DNA from 2 places in the Stenotrophomonas rhizophila genome. Region 2 is predicted to be linked to the other one. Evidence: predicted binding sites of a transcription regulator. Region 2 holds the regulator's gene; the other holds the start of a gene.
The links. The regulator FliA, encoded in region 2, starts transcription of late flagellar genes. The targets are predictions, from matches to a motif close to TAAAGTTTNNCNNNCNNNGGCCGATAA.
Positions count from the first base shown of each region.

Region 1: BAY15_RS17835 (GGDEF domain-containing protein) is a predicted target of FliA. The motif match lies at 2,932-2,958, and genes of this name have one in related genera.

Region 1 is NZ_CP016294.1:3,997,410-4,006,064, reverse strand. Features, by position in the region: gene BAY15_RS17845 (ABC1 kinase family protein) at 1-122, opposite strand, end outside; gene BAY15_RS17840 (DUF808 domain-containing protein) at 302-1,243, shown strand; gene BAY15_RS17835 (GGDEF domain-containing protein) at 1,319-2,872, opposite strand; gene BAY15_RS17830 (NAD-dependent dehydratase) at 3,008-3,640, shown strand; gene BAY15_RS17825 (dihydrolipoamide acetyltransferase family protein) at 3,715-5,121, opposite strand; gene BAY15_RS17820 (SH3 domain-containing protein) at 5,118-5,471, opposite strand; gene BAY15_RS17815 (alpha-ketoacid dehydrogenase subunit beta) at 5,473-6,540, opposite strand; gene pdhA (pyruvate dehydrogenase (acetyl-transferring) E1 component subunit alpha) at 6,533-7,615, opposite strand; gene BAY15_RS17805 (tryptophan 2,3-dioxygenase) at 7,952-8,655, shown strand, end outside.
Region 2 is NZ_CP016294.1:2,078,593-2,087,247, reverse strand. Features, by position in the region: gene flhA (flagellar biosynthesis protein FlhA) at 1-419, shown strand, start outside; gene BAY15_RS09415 (AAA family ATPase) at 571-2,445, shown strand; gene BAY15_RS09410 (MinD/ParA family ATP-binding protein) at 2,432-3,319, shown strand; gene BAY15_RS09405 (RNA polymerase sigma factor FliA) at 3,316-4,062, shown strand; gene cheY (chemotaxis response regulator CheY) at 4,079-4,471, shown strand; gene BAY15_RS09395 (protein phosphatase CheZ) at 4,471-5,085, shown strand; gene BAY15_RS09390 (chemotaxis protein CheA) at 5,090-6,922, shown strand; gene BAY15_RS09385 (flagellar motor protein) at 6,992-7,732, shown strand; gene motD (flagellar motor protein MotD) at 7,734-8,655, shown strand, end outside.

The sequences.
Region 1 (8,655 bases), 1.9 Mb from region 2:
TGCTCGGGGTTGCCCTCCGGCGGCAGGTCGTGGACCGCGCGCGAATCCAGGTTCATCCCGGAAAACACCCCGGAATGGCGGTAGCGCAGCAGCAGGCGCAGGATCTGGCTGCGGCGGTTCATGCCTTTGACCAGCGACGGCGAGCCGGGAACAACGGGCGTGGTATTCAAGCAGGGCTCCGGGGCAGGACAGATCGGCAGTGTCGCTGCAGGGCGGTGGTGGGGCGGTGAATCCGGCCGATCTTCCACGAACGTGCCCGGATCGGTCAGAATCGGCGCCACCCTCTGATTTCTGGATTGCCATGGCCGGTGCCAGCCTGTTTGCGTTGCTCGACGATATTGCCGCCCTGCTGGACGACGTTTCGATATTGACCAAGGTGGCGGCCAAGAAGACCGCCGGCGTGCTGGGCGACGACCTGGCGCTGAACGCGCAGCAGGTGACCGGGGTCAATGCCAACCGGGAACTGCCGGTGGTGTGGGCGGTGGCCAAGGGCTCGCTGGTGAACAAGGCGATCCTGGTGCCGGCGGCGCTGGCGATCAGCGCGCTGGAAGCCTGGCTCAAGGGCAAGGGCTTCCCGATCCCGATCGTGGTGCCGTTGATGATGATCGGTGGCGCGTTCCTCTGCTACGAAGGCGTGGAAAAGCTGGCGCACCGTTTCCTGCATTCGCAGGAGGAAGACGAACAGCAGAAGGCGGCGCGGCTCAAGGCGCTGGCCGACGAGAAGGTCGACATGGTGGCGTGGGAGAAGGACAAGGTGAAGGGGGCGATCCGCACCGACTTCATCCTGTCGGCCGAAATCATCGTGTTGTCGCTGGGCGTGGTATCGGCCGCCCCGTTCCTCAACCAGGTCACCGCGCTGGTGGTGATCGCGCTGGGCATGACGGTGTTCGTCTACGGGCTGGTGGCCGGTATCGTGAAGCTGGACGACGCGGGCCTGTACCTGTCGAAGAAGGGTGGGGCGATGGCGGCATTCGGCCGTGGCCTGGTGGCGTCGGCGCCCTGGCTGATGAAGTTCCTGTCGGTGGCCGGCACCCTGGCCATGTTCCTGGTCGGCGGCGGCATCCTGGTGCATAACGTGCCGGCGGTGCATCACTTCGTGCTGGGCATCGCCGGCAAGGTCGCGCCGTGGGGCTGGCTGGTGGAAGCGGGCGCGAACCTGGTAGTGGGTGTGGTGGCCGGTGCGATCGTGCTGGCGGCGGTGACCGCGTTCCAGAAGATGCGTGGGAAGACGCCGGCGCATTGACCACGCAACACAATGACAACCCAACGGTACCATCGGTCCACGGTCACCGGTCACCATCGAGTTGCGTGGTGGGATTCACCCAGCCTGGACGCGGTTCTTGCCTACGCGTTTGGCCGCATACAGCGCCGCATCCGCGCGCTTCAACAGGGCCTCGCCGGTTTCGCCGGGCTGCCACTGGCTCAGGCCCGCGCTGAAATGCACCAGCACCCGGTGGCCGTCGAGCTCCACCGGCCGCTGCGCCAGCGAGCGCTGCAGGCGCAGCACGGTGGACATGCTGTCCGCGCCCGGGGTTTCCGGCATCAGCAGCACGAACTCGTCACCACCGATACGCGCAATGGTGTCGGTACTGCGCAGCAGCAGCTGGCATACCGTGACCAGGTGGCGCAGGATCGCGTCGCCACCGGGATGCCCGTAGCTGCTGTTGGTCTGGTGGAAGTCGTCCAGGTCCAGCAGCGCCAGCGCCAGCGGATGTGAGTGCCGCTCCGCGCGGGCCAGCTCACGTTCCAGCAGCTCGTCAAAGCCGCGCCGGTTGAGCGCGCCGGTCAGCGGATCGGTGCGCACCAGCCCGGACACATCGCGCAGTTCCTGTTCGAGTTCGGCAATGCGTGCCTCGGCCTGCTCGACCTCGCGGCGCGCGTTGCCCAGATGGTCGCGCGCCTGCAAGGCCTGCTCCTGCACCCGCCCGGTGTCCTGCAGCACGTCCTGCAGCAGCTGGTTGAGATCGGCGATGCTGCGCGCCTCCTTCAGCGCGAGCGCATAGCTGCTGATCCGGTCGTGGTACTCGCCGGTGCTGACCGCCATGCCGTCCAGGCGCTCGATGAAGCCGCCCATCAGGCTCTTCATGGCCGCCTTGGATTCGACGATGCCCTGCTTGAGCAGGCCCTGCTTGTAGATCACCTCGCGCAGGTTGGCGCGCGCCTGTTCGACCGAGTCGCGGTCCAGTGGCCCGCTGATCAGTGCGCGCACCGCATGCACCTGGCCGTGCAGCCAGCTGCTGTCGTCGAGCAGCTCGCCGATGTTGTCCAGCAGCAGGTCGAACAGGCTCAGCAGCAGTTCCTGCTGCTCCTGCCAGCCATCACTGCGCACCCCGATCTGGTGGGTCAGTTCGCGCAGCCGCAGCTCCAGCGGCTGCAGTGGCTGGCCGGGATGCCATTGGCGCAGGTCGGCGGCCAACTGCACCGGCTCGTCCTTCAGCTCGGGCATGTTCTGCAGCAGGCTGGCCACGGTCACGCCCAGGGTCAGGCGCAGCAGCTCGCGCAGGCGCAGGCTGTCGGGCTGGCCGTCGGGGCTGTCCTGTTCGATGGTGCGGATGTACTTGTCGATCAGCTGGCGCATGGCGCGGCCATAGCTGACCCAGTCGGCACTGCGCTGCGCCGACTGCAGGCGCAGGCCCATGTCACCCAGCTCGCCGGGCAGGGTGGACATGCCGTGGGCGAACGCGGCCAGCAGTGGTTCGGGCTGGTCGGCCCCGGCGAACAGGCGCTGCAGCATCGCGCTGCTGCCGCCCTTGAGCGCGGGGGCGTCCGCTGCCGCGCCGGCCGCGCTGTCCTTCGCCTGCCGGCGCAACAGCAGCCGACCCACGGCGGTGCCGGGGCTGGGGCTGGGAAGAGCGTCCTGCGGGTCCTTCATGCGGCGGGTCCTGATGGGTCACCGGCTGCGGGCGCCGGACGGGGGGAGACGTTGGAACAGTATCGGCGGCGGTGTCGCGGGCTTGAACCCGGCGCTGTGCCACGATGGTAGGGAATCGGACGGCAGGAGTATGCGATGAAGGTGATGCTGGTGGGCGCGACCGGGCTGGTCGGCGGGCAGGTACTGCAACACCTCCTGGACGACGGGCGCTGCGACGCGGTGGTGGCGCCGACACGGCGTGCGCTGGGGATATCCAGCCCCGCGCTGCTCAACCCGGTGGTGGACTTCGAGCAGCTGCCGCTGGAGGCGGACTGGTGGACGGTGGACGCGGTGATCTGCGCCTTGGGCAGCACGATCCGGCAGGCCGGCAGCCGCGAGGTGTTTGCCCGGATCGACCATGACTACCCGCTCCAGGTGGCGACGCAGGCGCGGGCACGTGGCGCGCACGCGTTCGTGCTGAACTCGGCGAAAGGTGCCGACGCTGGGTCGCGGATCTTCTACAACCAGGTGAAGGGAAGGCTGGAGCAGGACTTGCGCGGTATCGGCTACCCGTCGCTGACCCTGGTGCGACCGGGGCTGATCGGCGGCGAGCGCAGCGAGCGCCGCACCGGCGAGCACCTGGCCAGCCTGGTACTGGGCGCGCTGGGGCCGGTGCTGCCCCGCGCATGGCGGATCAATCCCGCCGAGCGCATCGCCGCTGCGATGGTCGAAGCGGCACTTCGACCACAGCTTGGCGTCCAGGTGATCGGATCCGCCCAACTGGCGTGATGCGCCATGCGCGAAAACGATGACGGCCACCCTGGGGTGGCCGCCATCGCATCAGACACATCCGGGCGGATGGATCAGTTCGCCAGGGCCAGGTCGTCCAGCATCGCGCGCAGGAAGCGCGCCGCTTCACCGCCGGTGGCAGCGCGGTGGTCGAACGTGACCGACAGCGGGATCACCTTGTGCGCTTCCACGCCGCCCATCACCGGGGTCATCTGGTGGCGGGCGCGCCCGGCACCGACGATGGCCACGCACGGCGGCACCACGACCGGGGTCGCGTAGCGGCCGGCGAACATGCCGAAGTTGGACAGCGAGATGGTGTAACCGCTCAGCTCGGAGGCCGCGATCGAACGTGCTTCCACCTGCTCGCGCAGGCGGTTCACGCCTTCGCGGATGCCACGCGCATCCAGCACGTCGGCATTGCGCAGGGCGGGCACGAACAGGCCATCGTCGGTGTCCACCGCGATGCCCACGTCCACGTGCGCGTGCAGGGTGCGGGTCAGCGCATCGCCATCGAACCAGGCATTGAGCGCCGGCACCTTCTGGCACCCCACCACGATGGCGCGCACCAGGCGGGCGGTGACGTCGTTGCCCGGCACCCAGGCGTGGATATCGGCGTCGTCGTTCAGCGTGGTCGGCACGACCTTGCTGTGCGCGTCGGCCATCACCCGCGCCATGTTGCGGCGCACGCCCTTCAGCGGTTCCGGCTGGCCCTTGGCGACCACGCCCGGCGGCTGGGTACGCATCGGCTTGCCCGCAGCCGACAACGGGGCGCGGGCATCGGCAGCGCGGGAGACCGGTGCGGCAGCGGCCACCGGGGCAGCGGCTGCAGGTGCAGCGGCCGCTGCCGCCGGCGCGGCGCCGACCTTGGCGCTCCCGTCGGCGGCGGCCTGCTTGACGTCGGCCATGGTCACCGCGCCATCGGCACCGGTGGCGCGCACGCGGCCCAGGTCCACGCCCAGCTTGCGCGCGGTGGCACGCACCGCCGGCACGGCCTTGACCCCGCCGACCGCCACCGCCTGTTCGGCGTGCACGGCATTGGAGCTCTGCATCGCGCCGACCACGGTGCCCGCGTCATCGCGCTCGGCGCCCGGCTTGGCGATCTCGCCACCGTCATCGGACGCCACCACCTTGTCCGGCTGGGCCGGGGCGGGCTGGCCGGTGCTCGGCGTGGCCGCCGGGGCAGCGTGGCCATGGCTGTGGCCGGTGTCCTGGCCATCGGCGCGCTGCGGCAGGTTCGGGTCCAGTTCGAACTGGGCCAGCACGCTGCCGGTGGGAATGATGTCGCCGGCGCCGCCGGCCAGCTTCAGCACCTTGCCGGAGAACGGCGAGGGCACTTCAACCACGGCCTTGGCGGTCTCCATCGAGACCAGCGGCTCGTCCAGCGTGATCACGTCGCCTTCCTTGACGAACCACTCGACGATGGTGGCGTCGGGCAGGCCTTCGCCGAGGTCGGGCAGGTGGAAATTCTTGTTCTCACTCATGTGCAGTTCTCTTCCAGCAGTTCGAGATCGCGGGCCGGCAGCCAGCCCGTCGCGCCGTTCGCGCGTTCGGACCACCACCAGCCGCCGTGTTCATGATGCAGCTTGACCATTTCACCGCTGTCCACGTCCAGTTCGCGGGCGTCGTAGTCGCGCAGGGCCTCTGCGCGGCCATCGTCCAGCAGCTGCAACCACGCCACCGGTGCCCAGCCGGCACGCCCGTCATCGGTGCGTACCCAGGCAAACGCCGGCCATTCCTCGTCACGAACACCCAGTTCGACGATCTGGCCGGTGCGGAACCGGAGCGGGTTGGGGTACTGGCTGCGGTACGGGCCCAGAAGTCTGGCCCGCATGTCAGCCCGCCGCCACCGCGCGTTTGGCCGCGCTCACGATCCGGTCCACGCTGGGCAGGTACTTCATTTCCAGGCGGAACAGCGGAATGTGGGTGTCGTAGCCGGTGACACGTTCGACCGGTGCCAGCAGGTCGTACAGCGATTCCTCGGCCAGGCGCGCGGCGATCTCGGCGCCGAAGCCCGCGGTCTTGGGGGCCTCCTGCACGATCACGCAGCGTCCGGTCTTGGCCACCGATTCGGCGATGGTGGCGAAGTCGAGCGGGCGCAGCGTGGCCACGTCGATCACTTCGGCACTGATGCCTTCGCCGGCCAGCTTGTCGGCCGCTTCCAGCGCTTCCTTCACCTGCGCGCCCCAGGTCACCAGGGTCACGTCGGTGCCGTCGCGCAGCACGAAGCAGACGTCCAGCGGCAGCGCTTCGCCATCGTTGACCACCACTTCCTTGTACTGGCGATAGATGCGCTTGGGTTCCATGTAGATCACCGGATCCGGTTCGCGGATCGCGGCCAGCAGCAGGCCGTAGGCGCGCTGCGGCGAGGACGGCAGCACCACGCGCAGGCCCGGCACGTTGGTGAAGATCGCCTCGTTGGCTTCGCTGTGGTGTTCCGGCGCGCGGATGCCGCCGCCCCACGGCACGCGCAGCACCATCGGGCAGTGCAGGCGGCCACGGGTGCGGTAACGCAGGCGCGCGGCGTGGCAGATGATGTGGTCCACCATCGGGTACATGAAGCCATCGAACTGGGCTTCGGCCACCGGCTTCATGCCCTGCGCGGCCAGGCCGATGGTCAGGCCGGCGATGGTGGTTTCATCCAGCGGGGTGTCCAGGATGCGGTCGGCGCCGAAGCGCTGCTGCAGGCCGGCGGTGGCGCGGAACACGCCGCCGTTGACGCCGACGTCCTCACCCAGCACCAGCACCGATTTGTCGTGTTCCAGCTCCCACGCCAGCGCCTGGGTGATGGCTTCGATGAGGGTGATGGGCGTGGTGGTCATGCTCTCTTCTCCGCGCGCGATGGCAGCGCTGTCGGCGGCGTTGGTCTGCGCGCCGGGCGCGCCGTTCTTGATCTCATCCATGGCGCTGCTCCAAAGCAATCGCCTGTGCGCGCTGGGCCAGCAGGTCCTGCGGCGGATCGGCATACAGGAAGTCGAACATCGCCTCGACCGGCTGCACCGGGGTGTTGAGGTACAGGTTCACCTCTTCATCCACGCGCTTGCCGCATTCCACGGTCCAGGCCTGTTCCTCTTCCTCGCTCCACACGCCGGCACCGATCAGGTACTTGCGCAGGCGCAGCATCGGCTCGCGCTGCCAGGCATCCTTGACCTCGGCATCGTCGCGGTAGCGGCGCGCGTCATCGGCGGTGGTGTGGTCGGACAGGCGGTAGGTCATCAGTTCCAGCACGGTGCCGCCGTCGCCGGCCAGCGCGCGCTCGCGCGCCTGCAGCATGGCGGCCATCACCGCGATCAGGTCGTTGCCGTCCACCTGCAGGCAGTGCAGGCCACCGGCCAGGCCCTTCTGCGCCAGCGTTTCGGCACCGGTCTGGGCCGAACGCGGAACCGAGATGGCCCAGCCGTTGTTGACGATGCACAGGATCAGCGGGAGCTTGTAAGCACCGGCCGAGTTCAGTGCGGCATAGAAGTCGGTCTTGGAGCTGCCACCGTCACCGCAGACAGCCACGGCGATCTGCTTTTCCTGGTTGAGCTTGAACTTCAGCGCCGCGCCGGCGGCGTGCAGGCACTGGGTGGAAATCGGCACGCAGAACGGGAAGTCCTTGGCCGCGTTGCCGCCGTAGTCGTTGCCACGCTCGTCGCCGCCCCAGTACATCAGAACGTCGCGCGGGCGCACGCCGCGCATGAACATCGCGCCGTACTCACGGTAGGACGGGGCAAACACGTCGTCCTTCTGCATGGAAGCGCCGATGCCGACATGCGCGGCTTCGTGGCCCAGGCAGGCGGCGTAGGTACCCAGCTTGCCGGTGCGCTGCAACGCGATCGACTTGCCGTCGAACACGCGCACGAACAGCATCTGCTTGAACATCGGCAGCAGCGCGCGCGGGTCGCGCAGGGCTTCGGGCAGGTCATCGCGGACGAGCGTGCCGTCCGTGTCCAGGTACTGCAGGTATTCGATCTTGAACTCAGCGGCAACCGTCATTGCGTACTGCACCTTCGACAGGAAGTTACAAATGATATGAATTGCCATGTTAAGGAAGGCGTACGAAAAAGCCGTCCTGCGGCGCAGCAACTGTCCCGGGGGACATCGGCCCGGTATACCCCATCAGGGGCCCGGAAGGCCAATGGCTTCAACGTATTCAGTTGTATCAACGGGGCATGAGCGGACCGTGCCGGAGGGGGGGCGGGGGCCGGGCCCCACCGGCCTGCCGCGCAGAATCGGGTACCCGCCCGCCCACCACACGCCTGCGCATGGCAGACACCCCCCGCAGGTGCAGGCGGTGCGCTACCCTTTTGGCCCCCTCCAGCGGCCCCCGCCATGTCTGTCGACAAGAACCAACGCGACCTTGAAGCCGGTATCCACACCGACCTGGAGGGGCGCCTGACCTACGGCGGCTACCTGCGGCTGGACCAGCTGCTCTCGGCGCAGCAGCCGCTGTCCAATCCGCCCCACCACGACGAGATGCTCTTCATCATCCAGCACCAGACCTCGGAGCTGTGGCTGAAGCTGCTGGGGCATGAGCTGCGTGCGGCGATGGGCTTCCTGCAGCGCGACCAGGTCTGGCAGTGCCAGAAGGTGCTGGCGCGCAGCAAGCTGGTGCTGCGCCAGCTGACCGAACAGTGGTCGGTGCTGGAAACGCTGACCCCGTCGGAATACATGGGGTTCCGCGACGTGCTCGGCCCGTCGTCGGGCTTCCAGTCGCTGCAGTACCGCTACATCGAGTTCCTGCTGGGCAACAAGAACGCGCAGATGCTGCAGGTGTTCTCGCACGACCCGGAAGGCCAGGCACAGCTGCAGCAGGTGCTGGACGCGCCCAGCCTGTACGAGGAATTCCTGCGCTACCTGGCCCGCTTCGGCCACGCCATTCCGGCCGGTTACATCGACCGCGACTGGCGGCAGCCGCACGTGGCCGACGATGCGCTGCACCCGGTGTTCGAGCGGATCTACCAGAACACCGACCGCTACTGGCGCGAGTACGCGCTGTGCGAGGACCTGGTGGACCTGGAAACCGCCTTCCAGCT
Region 2 (8,655 bases):
AGCTGCGCAAGATCGCCGAATCGCTGGTGGAGAACGCGCCGATGAGCCAGGACCCCGGCGTACTGACGGCCGCCGTGCGCAACGCGCTGGGCCGTTTCATCGTCCAGGAGATCGCCGGCATGTCCGCCGAGCTGCCGGTGTTCACCCTCAACCCGCAACTGGAACGCGTCTTGCAGGAGTCCACTCAGGGCAACGGCGCCGCGCTGGAACCCGGACTCGCTGAGCGACTGCACCAGAGCCTGGCCGAATGTGTCAGCAAGCAGGAAGCGAAGAACGAGCCCGCGGTGGTGTTGGTGCCCGGTCCGGTACGTGCCGCGCTGGCACGGCTGGTACGCCACAGCGTTCCGTCGCTGTCCGTGCTGGCCTACAGCGAGGTCCCCGAGGACAAGCGGCTGAAGCTGGTCGGCACGATCAGCTGAGCCGGAACTCCGACAGCAACGCGTCAGAAAACAGACACCCCCATTTCGCAATCACCGCAGCAGGACAAGAAGGGAAACCCGGACCGTGCAGACCACCGACAACCAGCGCTTCCCTTCCACCCCCCAGCCGCCCCAGTCCCGGTACCACAGCATGAAAATCAAACGCTTCGTCGCTCCCGATATGCGCTCTGCCATGAACCTGGTGCGCAAGGAACACGGTCCGGATGCCGTGATCCTGTCCAATCGCCGGATCGAGGAAGGCGTGGAAATCGTGGCCGCGGCGAACTATGACGAAGGCGCGGTGCAGCGTGCACTGGAAGCGGCGCGCAAGGACGTGGCGCCGCCGCCGCCGGCCCCGCGCCCGCGCAACGCCGCCGATGCGGTGATCGCCGCGGTGACCCGCCGCAAGGCACCGGCCGCCGCGCCGGAACCGGTGGCGGCCACCACCTCGGCCGTGGCCGCCCTCGCCCGCGCCGCCGTCGGCGCGACCGGCCGCACCCTGGACAGCGCCAACGAAATCGTGCCGCCGCCGGGCAGCAGCGGCTTTGCCGCCACCCTGGCCCGCGCCAACGTGCAGCCGGCCACCCATCTGCCGGAACAGATCTTCGCCCCGTTCAATGTTGAGCAGGCTGCCGCCGCCGAACGCACCGTGGTCGCGCCGGTCGCCGACGCCGCACCGGTGGCAGTGGAAGCACCGGTCCGCGCCGCTGCGCCGGCCCCGGCCAACCGCGCCCGCTTCATCATCGACCCGCCGCTGGACGAAGCACCGCTGTTCGAGATGCACGCTCCGGCAGGCCGCACCAGCATCCCGCCGCAGCTGCCGCAGATGCCGGCGCAGCAGATGCAGCGGGCTCCCCTTGAGGCCCCGGCGGCGCCGCTGTGGGAAACCGTGCCGGTGGTCCCGGCCGCGGCCAGCCCGGCCATCCAGATCGACGATTCGGCGGTGTTTGCCGCGCCCGCTCCGGTGGTTGTGGACGCCATCGCCGCGCCGGTCGCCGCCATGACCGTTGCTGCACCGGTCGAGCCGTCGCTGCAGGCCGCCAACGAACCGACGGTGCCGGCCGAGGTCATCACCGCCCCGGTGCCTGCCGTCGCCGCCCCGGTCACCCTGGTCCGCGACGATGAGGAACTGCGCCAGCTGCGGAATGAAGTGGCCGGCATGCGCACCGTCATCGAGCGCGAAATGAACCGCTTCACCGACGAGCGCCTGCGCGGCTCGGCGGTGCGTGCCGCCGCGCTGGACCTGATGGACGAATACGGTTTCGACGCCGGCATCTGCCGCGATGTGGCCCTGCAGATCCCGCTGGACACCGAAGCCCACCGTGGCCGTGGCCTGATGCTGGGGCTGCTGTCCAAGAAGCTGCCGATCGCCCCGGTCGACCCGCTGGAGGCCGGCGGCGTGATCGCCCTGGTCGGTCCCACCGGTGCCGGCAAGACCACCACCATCGCCAAGCTGGCCTCGCGCTTCGCCGAAGCCCACGCCGCCCGCGACGTGGCCCTGGTCACCACCGATACCGCCCGCATCGGCGCCCGCGAACAGCTGTACGGCTTCGGCCGCCAGCTCGGCATCGCCGTGCATGAAGCCAACAGTGGCAGCGACCTGGCCCAGCTGCTGGAGCGCCTGAAGGACTACAAGCTGGTGCTGATCGACACCGCCGGCCTGGGCCCGCGTGACCGCGCCCTGGCCGCCCAGCTGCAGTGGCTCCGCGCCGCCCCGCAGATCCGCACGCTGCTGGTGCTGCCGGCCAACACCAGCTTCGGCGACATGGACGAGGTGGTCCGCCGCTTCAGCGGCGCCAACCCGCAGGGCGTGGTGCTGAGCAAGCTGGACGAGACCGGCCGCTTCGGTACCGCGCTGTCGGTGGCCGTCGACCACCGCCTGCCGATCACCTGGGTCACCGACGGGCAGGACGTTCCCGAAGACCTGCACCGGGCCAGTGCAGCCAATCTTGTACTTCGCCTTGAAGATTTGCGCCGCGCGGCCGATATGCCCTGCAACCCGGAGTTGAACCATGCCGTCGCGTGAGTATGAAAACCTGACCAGGACCTTCCCGTTGTCGGCCACCCGCAGCCAGCCGCTGGGCCCGGTCCGCACCATCGCCGTCACCGGCGGCAAGGGCGGCGTGGGCAAGACCAATGTGTCGGCCAACCTGGCCGTGGCGCTGGCCGACATGGGCAAGCGCACGCTGCTGCTGGATGCCGACCTGGGCCTGGCCAACATCGATGTGATCCTGGGCCTGCAGCCCAAGCTGACCCTGGCCGACCTGGTCGCCGGGCGCTGCACGCTGGATGAAGTGATCCTGGAAGGCCCGGGTGGCGTGCTGGTGGTGCCGGCCGCGTCGGGCCGCCGCCACATGGCCGAACTGCAGCCGGCCGAACACGTGGGCCTGGTCAACGTGTTCTCCGAACTGGAACGCGATCTGGACTTCATGGTGGTCGACACCGCCGCCGGCATCACCGACGGCGTGCTCACCTTCTGCCAGGCCGCCCAGGACACCGTGGTGGTGGTCTGCGACGAACCGGCCTCGATCACCGATGCCTATGCGCTGATCAAGGTGCTCTCGCGCGAACGTGGCGTGGACCGCATCCAGGTGGTCGCCAACATGGTGCGTGATCCGAACGAAGGCCGCGTGCTCTACGAAAAGCTGAGCCGGGTCTGTGACAAGTTCCTGGCCGATGTCTCGCTGAACTACCTGGGCTGCGTGCCGCAGGACGACTGGTTGCGCCTGTCGGTGCAGCGCCAGCAGCCGGTGGTGAAGGCCTACCCGTCCAGCCCGTCGGCGCAGGCGATCGCCGAGATCGCCCGGCGCACCGCCCGCTGGCAGGCCCCGACCGAGCCGCGCGGCGGCGTTGAATTCTTCCTGGAACGCATCCTCAAGCAACGCGGGGTGACCGCATGAAAGGCGCCGCACAATACAAAGAGGTGCAGCGCGCCGCTGCCAACGAGTGCATTGCCCAGCACTCGGACCTGGTCCGGCGCATCGCCCACCACCTGGCCGCACGCCTGCCGGCCAGCGTTGAAGTCGACGACCTGATCCAGGCCGGCATGATGGGCCTGATCGAGGCCTCGCGCAGCTACGACGCCGACCAGGGCGCCTCGTTCGAAACCTACGCCTCGATCCGCATCCGCGGCTCGATGATCGACGAGATCCGCCGCGGCGACTGGGTGCCGCGTTCGGTGCACCGCCGTGCCCGCGACGCCGCGTCCACCATCCGCCGGCTGGAGCAGACCACCGGCCGCGCCGCCAGCGCCACCGAAGTGGCCGCCGCGATGGACATGCCGCTGCCCGACTACCTGCGCCTGATGGAAGACGCCGCGCGTGGCCAGGTGCTGAGCCTGGAATCGCGGATCGAAGACCAGGGCGAGCTGGATACCGTCGCCCAGGGCGGCCCGACTCCGCAGCAGGTGCTGGAGCGCGGCGAATTCGGCCGCGAGCTGGGCAATGCGATCGGCCTGCTGCCCGAACGCGAACAGCTGGTGCTGTCGCTGTACTACGAGCAGGAACTGAACCTGAAAGAGATCGGCGCGGTGCTCGGCGTCAGCGAGTCGCGCGTCTGCCAGATCCATGGCCAGGCAGTGCTGCGCCTGCGTGGCCGACTGAAGATCTTCGAGGCGGCCGACGCCGGCCTCGAGAACACTTGATACCGAGGAAAGTGCTTTGAACAAGAACATGCGTATCCTGATCGTCGACGACTTCTCGACCATGCGTCGTATCGTCAAGAACCTGCTGGGCGATCTGGGCTTCACCAATACGGCCGAAGCCGAGGACGGGCATGCCGCGCTGGCCCTGCTGCAGAGCCAGTCGTTCGATTTCGTGGTCACCGACTGGAACATGCCGGTCATGACCGGTATCGACCTGCTCAAGGCGATCCGCGCCGACGCCAAGCTCAAGACCCTGCCGGTGCTGATGGTCACCGCCGAAGCCAAGCGCGAGCAGATCATTGAAGCCGCCCAGTCCGGCGTGAACGGCTACATCATCAAGCCGTTCACCGCCCAGACCCTGGAAGAAAAGCTCGGCAAGATCTTCGAGCGCCTGGCGGCCAGCGCGTGATGGAAACCCTTCGCGACAAATCGGCGCTGGTGCAGCGCCTGCAGGATGCCCTGGCCGCGCTGGAAAGCGGCGACGAAGCCGGCTGGCGCCGGGAAATCGACGCCCTGGCCGCGCTGCGCACCCAGCCGATGATGGCCGGGCTGAACCGCCTTGCCCGCGAACTGGGCCAGGCGCTGGGCGAACTGCCCACCCTGCCCAGCGAAGCCGGCGAGCTTGACGATGCCTGCGCGCGCCTGGACCACGTGGTGGCGATGACCGAACAGGCCACCCACCGCACCCTGGACCTGGCCGAGGAATGCCGCGCGCTCACCGAGCAGCTGCGTGCCAACGGGCTGAGCCCGGACCAGGACCAGCAGCTGGACCGCATCCGCCACAACCTCACCGAGATCGCGCTCACCCAGAGCTACCAGGATCTCACCGGGCAGATCATCCGCCGCGTGGTGGGCATCGTGCGCCGCGTGCACGAAGGCTTCGGCGCGCTCGGCCTGCCGCCGCCGGACGACAGCGCGCACAAGCGCGACAACGGCCTGGCCGGTCCGGCCGTGAGCGGCCTGGACCGCCATCAGGTGTCACAGGTCGACGCCGACGACCTGCTTTCCGATTTGGGGCTTTGAAACCATGAGTGCTGTTCCAGACGACATTGCTGCAGACTTCATCCTCGAGGCCCAGGAGATCCTGGATCGCCTCGGCGAACAGCTGGTGTCGCTGGAGCAGTCGCCCCAGGACAGCGACCAGCTCAACGCGGTGTTCCGCGGGTTCCACACGCTCAAGGGCGGTGCCGGCTTCCTGGGCATCCAGGCCATGGTCGAGCTGTGCCACGCCGCCGAAGAAACCCTTGGCATGGCCCGCTCGGGCCAGGCCGTGCTGCAGGCCCACCATTTCGACGCCGGCCAGCAATCGCTGGATTACCTGCAGTCGATGCTGGATTCGGTGGCCGCCGGCACCGAGCCGGGCTATGCCCCGCCGGAACTGATCGCGCAGTTCGACGTCAACGGACCGGCCACGCCGGCACCGGCCGCGACGGCGGCCGCCTCGAGCGGCGAGCTCATCACCGACGATGAATTCGAAGCCCTGCTGGATACCCTGCACGGCGGCGCGGCTCCCACTGCCGTGGCGAAAAAGAACGACGATGGCCTGATCGGCGAAGACGAATTCGAAGCCCTGCTCGACCAGCTGCATGGCGGCGCCGCTCCCGGCGCGCAGAGCGTGGCCGCAGCGGCACCCGCCCCGGCCGTCGCGCCGCGCCCGGTCGCCGCTCCGGCCCCGGCCAAGCCGGCCGTCAACAAGCCGGTGGCCGAAGCCGAACACACCGTGCGCGTGGATACCAAGCGCCTGGATGCCATCGTCAACCTGATCGGCGAACTGGTGCTGTCGCGCAACCGGCTCAAGACCCTGCGTGCACGCCTGCACGACGAAGAACTGGACCGCGCCGTGTCCACGCTGGATATCGCCACCGCGCGCCTGCAGTCGGCGGTGATGCGCACCCGCATGCAGCCGGTGGGCAAGGTGTTCTCACGCTTCCCGAAGGTCGCCCGCGACGTGGCCCGCAACCTGAAGAAGGAAGTGGAGCTGGAACTGATCGGGGCGGAAACCGAACTGGACCGCAACCTGGTCGAAGCCCTGGCCGACCCGCTGGTGCACCTGGTGCGCAACGCGATCGACCACGGCATTGAAATGCCCGAGCTGCGCGAAGCCCAGGGCAAGACACGCAGCGGCAACGTGCGCCTGTCCGCGCAGCAGGAAGGCGACTACGTCAGCATTGAAGTGCAGGACGACGGCGCCGGCATCGACCCCGAGCGCCTGCGCGCCAAGGCCCGCGAAAAGGGCCTGATCGATCCCGAAGCCGCCGCCCGCCTGACCAGCGAGGAATGCCTGCACCTGGTGTTCCTGCCCGGCTTCTCGACCAAGCAGGAAGTCACCGATATCTCCGGTCGTGGCGTCGGCATGGACGTGGTGCAGTCGCGCATCCGCGAGCTCAGCGGCCAGATCCAGATCCAGTCCGAACTGGGCCGCGGCAGCCGTTTCATGATCCGCGTGCCGCTCACCCTGGCGATCCTGCCGACCCTGCTGGTGCAGGCCGGCGAGGACGTCTACGCACTGCCGCTGGCACGCGTGATGGAAGTGCTGCACGCGCCGAACACCTCGCTGGGCTGGTTCGACGGCCGCGCCGTGCTCGACCGCAGGACCCATACCCTGCCGCTGGTGGACCTGCGCCACTGGCTCGATGTGGATCCGGCGCCCTCGCCCCTGCTCACCATCGTGGTGCTGCAGGCCGGCGAAGCCCGCTTCGGGCTGGTGGTGGACCAGGTGCGTGGCCGCGAGGAAGTGGTGATCAAGCCGCTGCCCAAGGCCCTGCGCGGCCTGCGCGGCTACGCCGGCGCCACCCTGATCGGCGACGGCCGCATGTCCCTGATCCTCGACGTGGACGGCCTGCGCACCCCGCACGATTGACATGCGTGGGGCTGAACCCCCGATAGCCCCGCAATTCAAGTCCCCCACCCGCAAGCCGATATCGGACAAATGGACAGACTCAGCCTCATTGGACTTTTCCTCGCCCTGGCCTCGCTGGTCGGCGGCAGCATCCTCAAGGGTGCCGGGCTGGCGTCGCTGTGGTCCCCTGCCGCCTTCGTGATCGTCATCGTCGGCACCCTGGCCGCCATCCTGCTGCACACCTCGCCGGCCGTGTTCAAGCACGCCTTCAAGATCGTGCGCTGGGTCGTGCGCCCGCCGGCCAGCGACCGTGCCGAGCTGATCCGCCAGATCGTGGAATGGAGCAACATCGCCCGCCGCCAGGGCCTGCTCGGCCTGGAAGCCCAGGTCGACGCGCAGGACGACCCGTTCCTGCGCAAGGGCCTGCAGCTGCTGGTGGACGGCGTGGAGCCGGAAACCATCCGGCACATGATGGAAATCGAACTGGGCAGCCAGGAAAGCCAGGACCTGGCCGCCTCCAAGGTGTTCGAAGGCATGGGCATCTACGCGCCCACGCTGGGCATCATCGGCGCCGTGCTCGGCCTGATCGCGGTGATGAAGAACCTGGCCGACCCGAGCAAGCTCGGCCACGGCATCGCCGCTGCGTTCACCGCCACGATCTACGGCATCGCCTCGGCCAACCTGCTGTTCCTGCCGGTGTCGGCCAAGCTCAAGAGCGTGATCCACCACAACAGCCGCGACCGCGAAATGATCATCGAAGGCCTGATCTCGATTGCCCAGGGCGAGAACCCGCGCAACATCGAGACCAACCTGTCGGGGTTCCTGCACTGACATGGCCCGCCGCAAAGCCCACGAAGAGCACGCCAACCATGAGGCCTGGGCGATTCCCTACGCCGACCTCATGACGCTGCTGCTTGCCTTCTTCGTGGTCATGTACGCCATCTCCTCGCTCAACGAAGGCAAGTACCGGGTCATGGCCGACGCCCTGACCACCGCCTTCGGTGGCGCGCCGCGCACCATCAACCCGGTGCAGGTCGGCAACCAGCAGGTGCAGGGTGGCGGCTGGGACAGCCCCTCGGTGATCAAGGCGGGCAACCGCGTTGGCCCGTCGGCACCGTCGCCCAGCAACGACCCCACCCTGCTGCCGGCGATGGCCTCGCAGATGCGCATGCCGGTGTCTGTGCACAACCAGCAACAGCTGCAGGCCGCAGAGCGCCAGCTCAACAGCATCGCCGACCGCCTCACCGCCACGCTGGCCCCGCTGATCGACCGCGGCATGATCACCGTGCGCCGCACCGAGCTGTGGATCGAAGTGGAGATCAACAGCGACATCCTGTTCACCACCGGCTCGGCCACGCTCGACGTGCACGCACGCGACACCCTGTCTTCGCTGGCCCAGGTGTTGCACGACGCGCCCAACGGCGTGCGCGTGGAAGGCCACACCGATGATGTGCCGATCGCCACCGCATTGTTCCCGTCCAACTGGGAACTGTCGGCCGCGCGTGCGGCCAGCGTGGTGCACCTGTTCGCCGACCAGGGCGTGCAGCCGGCGCGGCTGGCGATGGTCGGCTATGGCCAGTTCCGCCCGCGCGAAGACAACACCAGCGCGCAGGGCCGCAACCGCAACCGCCGGGTGATGGTCATCATCCTGGCCGACACCGCGCAGGGCACGGACCCGCTGGGCCCGCAGCTCACCGCCGAAACCGGCACCGCGCCGGCGCCGGCCACGCCCTCCCCCGTTTCCCCCCTCGCCC